2 regions of the Gordonia sp. NB41Y genome follow, and region 1 is predicted to be linked to the other one. Evidence: predicted binding sites of a transcription regulator. Region 1 holds the regulator's gene; the other holds the start of a gene.
What was found. Region 1 encodes LexA, which represses DNA repair genes until DNA is damaged. Its sites were predicted from a motif close to CGAACANNTGTTCG; they were not measured.
Positions count from the first base shown of each region.

Region 2: Q9K23_RS09180 (HNH endonuclease signature motif containing protein) is a predicted target of LexA. The motif match lies at 1,479-1,492, and genes of this name have one in related genera.

Region 1 is NZ_CP132196.1:505,316-509,526, reverse strand. It holds gene Q9K23_RS02115 (DeoR/GlpR family DNA-binding transcription regulator) at 1-428, opposite strand, end outside; gene ptsP (phosphoenolpyruvate--protein phosphotransferase) at 609-2,276, shown strand; gene lexA (transcriptional repressor LexA) at 2,396-3,049, opposite strand; gene Q9K23_RS02100 (LysM peptidoglycan-binding domain-containing protein) at 3,334-4,089, shown strand; gene nrdR (transcriptional regulator NrdR) at 4,114-4,211, shown strand, end outside.
Region 2 is NZ_CP132196.1:2,141,650-2,145,860, reverse strand. It holds gene egtD (L-histidine N(alpha)-methyltransferase) at 1-263, shown strand, start outside; gene Q9K23_RS25180 (atrazine chlorohydrolase domain protein) at 863-1,093, opposite strand; gene Q9K23_RS09180 (HNH endonuclease signature motif containing protein) at 1,507-2,748, shown strand; gene Q9K23_RS09175 (LLM class flavin-dependent oxidoreductase) at 3,552-4,211, opposite strand, start outside.

The DNA.
Region 1 (4,211 bases):
AGCTGCAGGGTGCAGTCGGGGAGCGCGGTCATCACCGCCGACACCGGGATGCTGTTGGTCACCAGCGTCAGTCGGCGCTGCGGCGGGACGCGTAGCGCCACCTGATAGGTGGTGGTGCCGGCGTCGACGATCACCGAACCGCCGTCGGGCGGCAGGAACCGGACGGCGGCCTGGCCGATCGCGGCCTTCTCCGCCGAGCTGGCGGACGCACGCTCGGCGACGCCCTGTTCGTCGCCGATCTGGGCGAGGTCGGGGCGGACGGCACCGCCGTGCACCCGGGTGAGATGTCCGCCGCGCTCCAGGATCGCCAGATCCCGACGCACGGTCTCGCCGGTGACGTCGAACTGTTCGGCGAGGTCGCTGACCGACGCCCGACCTTGCGTGCTCACCTTTTCGGCGATCGCCCGCTGTCGCTCTTCCGCGTACACGTTGCTCCGATCGAGTGACGCCACTCACCAGCGATGTGGATATAAGTGGCTATCAATGTTGATATATCTGTGTTTACGCCTGAACGTATTGACAAGTCAAGCTTTTCTTGTAACTTCGATCACAAGACAAGTGCAGAGTGAAAGGGCACGGTCGTGAATCAGCTGAAGGACGAGGTGGCGATGGAGTCGCTACAGGGCACCCCGGTGGTCGGCGGTATCGCATACGGGCCGGTGATCCGGGCCGGAGAGCGAATCGGCGCCGCCGGCGATCTCGAGACCCGCACCGAGGTCGACGAGGCAGACCGTGACGCCGAGCAGGCCCGGTTCACCGCCGCCGCGGCGGCGGTCGCCGCCCGCCTGCGCGATCGCGCCTCCCATGCATCGGGCGCAGCCGCCGAGGTCCTGATCGCCACGGCCGGCCTCGCCGAGGATCGCGGCTGGACCGGGGCGGTGGCCAAGCGCATCGCCGACGGCGCGCCCGCGGCACTCGCCGCGACCGGGGCCACCGCCCAGTTCGCGGAGATGTTCACCGCGCTCGGCGGCGTGATGGCCGAGCGTGTCACCGACCTCGAGGACGTTCGTGACCGGGTGATCGCCGAGGTCCTGGGACTCCCGGAACCCGGTGTCCCGGTACCGGAGTCGCCGTCGGTGCTCTTCGCCGACGACCTCGCACCCGCCGACACCGCCGGACTCGACCCGGCGCTGGTGACCGCCTTGGTCACGCGGCTGGGCGGACCCACCAGCCACACCGCGATCATCGCCCGCCAGCTCGGCATCCCCTGTGTGGTCGCGGTGGCCGGACTCGACGCGGTGGCCGCAGGCACCACCGTGCTGGTCGACGGCACCGCCGGCAGCGTGGAGATCGACCCGGAGCCGACGGCTGCCCGGGCGGCGGTGGCCGAGAGCCGCCGGCAGGCCGAGGTCGTCGCCGCGTGGTCGGGACCGGGCCGCACGGCCGACGGTCACGAGGTGGCCGTGCTCGCCAACGTGGCCGACGGCGTCTCCGCGCGCGCCGCGACCGGATACCCGGTCGAGGGCATCGGCCTGTTCCGCACCGAGCTGACCTTCCTCGACCGCGCCGACGAGCCGACGGTCGACGAGCAGGTGGTGCTCTATCGCGAGGTGATCGACGCGTTCCCGGGCGGCAAGGTGGTGATCCGCACGCTCGACGCCGGCTCGGACAAGCCGCTGCGCTTCGTCGACCACGGCGCCGAGGCGAACCCTGCGCTGGGTATCCGCGGAAACCGGCTGACCGCAACCCATCCCGAGATCCGGACGAATCAGCTCGACGCGATCGCCCGGGCCGCCGAGGAGTCCGGTGCCACCGCGCGGGTGATGGCACCGATGATCGCCGGACCGGCCGAGGCCGCAGACTTCGCCGCCGAGGTGCGGTCACGAGGGATGATCGCGGGGGTGATGATCGAGATCCCGTCCGCGGCGATCCTGGCATCGGCGGTGCTCGCCGAGGTGGACTTCGTCTCGATCGGGACCAACGATCTGACCCAGTACACGATGGCCGCCGACCGTATGTCGGCCGAGCTGGCCGAGCTCACCGATCCGTGGCAGCCGGCGGTGTTGCACCTGATCGAGGGTGTGGCCCGGGCCGGTGCCGACGCCGGAAAGCCCGTCGGGGTGTGTGGCGAGGCGGCCGCGGATCCGCTGCTCGCCTGCGTCCTGGTGGGGATGGGGGTGAGCTCGTTGTCGAGTGCCCCCGTCGCGGCGGCGGCCGTCGGCGCACGCCTCGGACAGGTGTCGCTGGCGCAGTGCCGTGATGCGGCCCGGGCGGCCCTGGCGACCTCGGAGGCGGCCGCCGCGCGGGCGGCGGCAGCGGCGGTCCTGGCCGGCTGAGCACGCCCTCGCCCGGCACCGTACCGGCGAGAACCGCTGTGTGAGAACGACTTCAGAAGAACTGTCCTCAGGGATGCGATTCCTGAGGGCAGTTCTCGTCGAGGTGGGTTCGCCGGGTGTCAGACCCGACGCATCACGGTGACGACCTTGCCGAGGATGACGGCGGTGTTGCCCGGGATCGGGTCGAAGAGCTCGTTGTGCGGCATCAGCCACACCTGGCCGTTGCCGCGCTTGAAGGTCTTGACGGTGGCCTCGCCGTCGATCATCGCGGCGACGATGTCGCCGTTGTCGGCCACGTTCTGCTGACGGACCACCACCCAGTCGCCGTCGCAGATCGCGGCGTCGATCATGGACTCGCCGACCACCTTGAGCATGAACAGCGATCCGTCGCCGACCAGCTCGCGCGGCAGCGGGAAGACATCCTCCACGGCCTGCTCGGCGAGGATCGGTCCGCCGGCGGCGATCCGGCCGAGCACCGGCACGAATGCCGGGGTCGGCAGACCGGCTGCGGCCGGGTCGTCGGAGGGATTCGGGTCGATCTGGTTGTCCTGCACGTTGACCGCACGCGGGCGATTGGCGTCGCGCTTGAGCAGTCCCTTGCGTTCGAGGGTGCGCAACTGGTGGGCCACCGACGAGGTCGAGTTGAGACCCACCGCATCACCGATCTCGCGGATGCTCGGCGGATAGCCGCGCTCGCGGACCGATCGGCGGATCACCTCGAGCACCTCGCGCTGACGCTGGGTCAGCGTGGCCTCGATGACCACCGGGTCGATCGCATCCGGGTTCGCCGCTGCTCGCGACGATCCCGCCCTCGACGACCCGGCCTTCGACTTCGCGCCCGACGACCCGGCCGCGCGCCGCGTCTTGTCACTCATCGCGTACGTGTCCTTTCCGTGCCGCCCCGCGTCGGCATCTTCTGTGATCGAGGTTATCCCACGTTCCCGACAACCTCAAACACCTGTTCGACGTGTTTCCACGACATTTGTCGGAGCCCCGTGATAGAACTTCGAACAACAGTTCATCGAACGCGTGATCGAGAAACGGGAGGCTCTCTCTCATGCACACAACCCTGATATCGGACCGTCCGGCGGCGGCAGCGGCCCCGTCGGCCACCCGTCCGTCCGGCACCCCCACGCCCCGACCTGCGGCGGGAGCCCGCGGCGCCGATCGGCACCCGGGGGGCCGGCGCCCCGGCGGTCGCGGTGCGGGCCGGCATCCGGCCGAGGCCGATGCCATGCGCGTCGGGCTCGAACACCGCGGTCTCGCCGAACACCGCGGTCGGATCGAACACCGCGGTCTCGCCGAACACCGCGGTCGGATCGAGCACCCGGGCGTCGAGCGGCGCGTCACGACCGCGGCCCGCAGCCGCGGTCGGGTGGTGGCGGGGCGCGGGAGTACCGAACGTGTGGGCGGCGGACGTGTGGGTGCCGGACGTGGCGGTGCCGGTCGTGTGGGCCCTGGCCGGGTGGCCTGTGCCGATGCGGTGGTGGTCCCGGTGCGCGGGACCGCGGTGTCGTCGGTCCATCGTCGGCGTCGCACCACCGCGGTCGCGGTCATGACCGGTGTCGCACTGGCGATGCTGGTGTGGATCGTCGCGATCGTCGGCTCGGACTATCAGCGCGCCACCGTCCCGTCCCCGGTCTCCACCCAGGTGGTGCACGTGCGGGCGGGGGAGTCGCTCGGGTCGATCGCCGCCCGGGTGGCCCCGGACATGCCGAGCCGGGTGGTGATCGACGAGATCGTCGAGCTCAACGACATGGCGGGCAGCGGCCTGCAGGTCGGGCAAGCACTGCTGACGCCGCGCTACCGCTGACCGGTGGGACGGTATTGTCTTTGTATGCGCTGCCCGTTCTGCAGAAACGAAGACACCAAGGTCATCGACTCGCGTGTCGCCGACGAGGGGCAGGCGATCCGTAGACGGAGGTCGTGCAGTTC
Region 2 (4,211 bases), 1.6 Mb from region 1:
ACGACTTCGACCACATCGCCCGATGGAACCCGAGCCGCCACCGGATCGAGATGTGGTTGCGCGCACGGCGCCCGGTTCACGCCACCTTCGCCGCGCTGGAACGGGACTGGGACCTCGCCACCGGCACCGAGATCCTCACCGAGATCAGCACCAAGTTCGAGTTGTCGGCGTTGCGTGAGGAACTGGCATCTGCCGGTCTCGCACAGGTCGACACATGGACCGACCCGTTCGGCGACTTCTCCCTGACCTTGAGTCGGCGGTAGGTGGGGCTGAGTCGGAGGTGGTTGCGTCGGGGACGTCGGTCGGCGCCTTTGTTGGTGATCGAGCCGGGACCGAGCGTAGCGAGGACCCGTGTCGAGATCTCCGCAGCCTGCGTCGGGTGGTGAGCACTTCGGAGGTGGGTGGGTTGGCGATGTCGGCTGTCTGAGGTTTCGACTCGACTCGTCGCTTCGCTCCTTGTCGGCTCAACCATCAACGGCCTGTTGGCTTTTGATGGTGGTGGATGTCGCTTTCGTTGGTGATTGAGCCGGGACCGAGCGTAGCGAGGACCGGTGTCGAAATCTCTGCAGCGTGTGTTGGGTGGTGAGTACTTTGGAGGTGGGTGGGTTGGCGATGTCGACTGTCTGAGGTTTCGACACGTCTCGTCGCTGCGCTCCTCGTCGGCTCAACCATAAACTGGCTATTGACTTTTGATGATAGTGGATGGCGCTTTTGTTAGTGATCGAGCCGGGACCGAGCATCGCGAGGACCCGTGTCGAGATCTCCGCAGCGTGCCTTGGGTGGTGACCACGCAACGGCCCCTCGACGATGGGTCGGCCCTCGGTTCGCTCGATCCCGTGCTCGATCATCGTGCATGCCCCGGTCAGCTGCTCAGCGCCGCCAGTTCTGCGGTCAGGGCGGCGACGTCGATCCGGGTACTGCGACCATCGGCGACGACGACCTCGCCGGCCACCCGGACGGTGTCGACGATCTTCGGCGACGCGGTGGTCAGCAGCGATGCCGCCGGGTCGAGGATCGGTCGACAGGCGAAGTCTCGGTCGAAACGCGGGAGCGTCAGATCCGCGTTGCGGCCCTCGGTGACACCATCCGGCACCCGACCCTGCGGGAGACCGAGGGCCGAGGATGCACCGTCGCAGGCGGGGCCGGAATGTCCGAGGTCTCGAAGGCATTGGCCAGTCTACGCTGCGCCCGTTGCAGATAGGCGCCGGCGCGTAGCGTCTCCAGCATGTCCTGCCGATCGTTGAACCGGTACCGGTGACGCCGAATCCGCCGAACGTGCTGCCGCAGCACATGTCTGCGCGGTCCGGGTCCGGATGCGCCGGTTGCGGCAGTCGGCTGCAGACTGAGGCAGTTGCCGGCCGTCGATCGGACTGGCGGGCTCACCACGGGTGTCCCACGGGTGAACCCGAGCCTCCTGGGTGAACAGCTTTCACAAGTTGTCCACAGATGTTGTTCTGCAGACTGATTCGCTGATAGTTCGCCTATGTGTTCGCTATAATGGAACATATGCAGGGGGAGCTGGAGACCATTCTCGACGCACTCATCGATTGTCGTTTCGACGACGATCCGACCGGGCCGGACGTGTTCATGGAAATGCGGACACTGGTCACCATCAGGAATGTCGTGGATGCATTGACCGCGGCCGGGGCCGGGCACTTGGATCGGCTGGGGGTGGCGCAACGGCACGGGCACAAACCGATCGCCTTGTTGATCGAGATGGGGTACGCGCCAGCTGTGGCTGCGCGGATGCAGCGAATCGGGACGTCGGCGGTGGTGGAACGCACGCTGAAACACGCTGCCGACGGCGCGATCTCGGGTGAGCATGTCGATGCGATCGTGCGCGGGCTGAACCAGATCGGGCTACGTGCCGGGGAACCGCCGGACGCTGAGACCTGGGCGACCTTTGAGGGCGATCTGTTGGCGCAGGTGTTGTCGGGGGCCAAGCCTGCTGAGGTGATGGCCCGGGCGCATCAGCTTGGTGACCATCATGCTGGCGATGCCGAGGGTGGACGTCCGGCGAAGGAAGACCGCAATCTGAATGCTCTGGATATCGGGCGGACCGATGATGGGCGGGTCGCTGTCTCGGGGAGTCTGGATGTTGTTGTCGGCGAGAAGTTGGCGACGGCGATCGAGAAGCTGTCGGCGCCGGTCCCGCAGCCGGATGGTTCGAAAGATCCGCGTGAAGCGCCTCGACGTCGGGCGGATGCGTTGGAGATGGTGTTGGATATGGCGGCTGGTGCGGGGGATCGGTCGGTGACCGCGCTACCTGCGGCGTTGATCAATCTGTCGGTCCCCGCGGATACACCGGGCAAGGCCGAGTTGGCGTTCGGTGGGTCGATCACCCACAGCACCTTGTTGGAAACCAGTTGTGACGGTGTGGTTGTCATGACGATCGTCGACGGCGAACGCGTCCCGTTGGATATGGGCCGGTCGAAACGCTTGTTCACAGCTTCGCAGCGGCGGGCGTTGTTCGAGCGGGATCGGTGTTGCATCAAGTGCGGTGCCCCGGCATCTCGGACTCAGGCTCATCACATTGCGCATTGGTCGGATGGTGGTGCGACTGATCTGGCGAATGGGTGTTTGTTGTGTTCGTCGTGTCATGCCGATGTGCATCACAACGGGTGGGATGTGTATATGGGTCCGGATGCGCATCCGTGGTTGATTCCGCCTGAGGTGGTGGATCGGCGTCGTCGTCCGATCCCGGCGTATCACAGGCGGTTTGCTGACGAGCTACCGAATGCTGCCTGACCTTTTGTAGAAGCTTGTGTTCTTTGAGAACTCCATAGAGATGATGGTGGGTGTCGGAGCCTCCGTTGGTTGCGTTGGCGAGTTCGGCCGGCGGAGGTTTCGACACGCCTTGTCGCTTCGCTCCTCGTCGGCTCAACCATCAACGGCTGGTTGCTGATTGAGCCGGGACCGAGCATCGCGAGGACCCGTGTCGAAATCTCCGCAGCCTACGTTGGGTGGCGAGCACCCCAGAAGTGGTTACGTCAGCAACTCGGCTGTCTGAGGTTTCGACACGTCTTGTCGCTTCGCTCCTCGTCGGCTCAACCATCAACGGCTGGTTGCTGATTGAGCCGGGACCGAGCGTAGCGAGGACCCGTGTCGAAATCTTCGTAGCGTGGGTTGGGTGGTGAGCACCTCGGAGGTGGTCACGTCAGCAACTCGGCTGTCTGAGGTTTCGACACGTCTCGTCGCTTCGCTCCTCGTCGGCTCAACCATCAACGGCTGGTTGCTGATTGGGCCGGGACCGAGCGTAGCGAGGACCCGTGTCGAAATCTCTGTAGCCGACGTTGGGTGGCGAGCACCCCAGAAGTGGTTACGTCAGCAACTCGGCCGGCTGAGGTTTCGACACGTCTCGTCGCTTCGCTCCTCGTCGGCTCAACCATCAACGGCGGGTTGCTGATTGAGCCGGGACCGAGCGTAGCGAGGACCCGTGTCGAAATCTCCGTAGCTGATGTTGGGTGGTGACCATGTCGGGGGCGGTTGGTGACCCAACCGTCAACGCGCAGTTCATGGGTGAGTCGAGGGGCCGTGGCTGAATCTGCCGTTCACTCGGGTTCGGCCAGCAACTCCCGGACTCGGGGGATCACCTGGGTGCCGTAGAGCTCGATGCTGCGCATCATGGCCCGATGGCCCAGGGTGCCGTGGGAGTACTTCATGTCGAAACGCGCCAGACCCAGCGCACGGGCGGTGTGGGCGATCTTCTGTGCCACCGTCTCCGGCGACCCGACGTACAGGGAGCCGCCGGGGCCGGTCGAACGGTCGAACTCGATCCTCGTCGGGGCCGGCCAGCCACGCTCTGCGCCGATCCGGGCGACGTAGCCGCGATAGTGCGGCCACAGCTCGTCCCGCGCCTGCTCGTCGGTCTCGGCGACATGACCGGGGGAGTGCACGCCGACCGGCAGATCCTCCGGCTTGCCGAGCTGGTTCAGGGCCCGCCGATACAGGTCGACATACGGGGCGAAGCGCAGCGGGTCACCGCCGATGATCGCCAGCATCAGCGGCAGACCGTGCCGGGCGGCGCGCACTACCGATTCGGGGCTGCCGCCGACCGCGATCCACGTCGGCAACGGGGGAGCGGCGAGCTGCGGATAGACCACCTGCCCGGTCAACGGCGGACGGGTGACGCCCTCCCAGCTGACCGGCCGACCCGTGCGCAACTGTGCGAACAACGAGAGCTTGTCGGAGAACAACTCCTCGTACTCCTC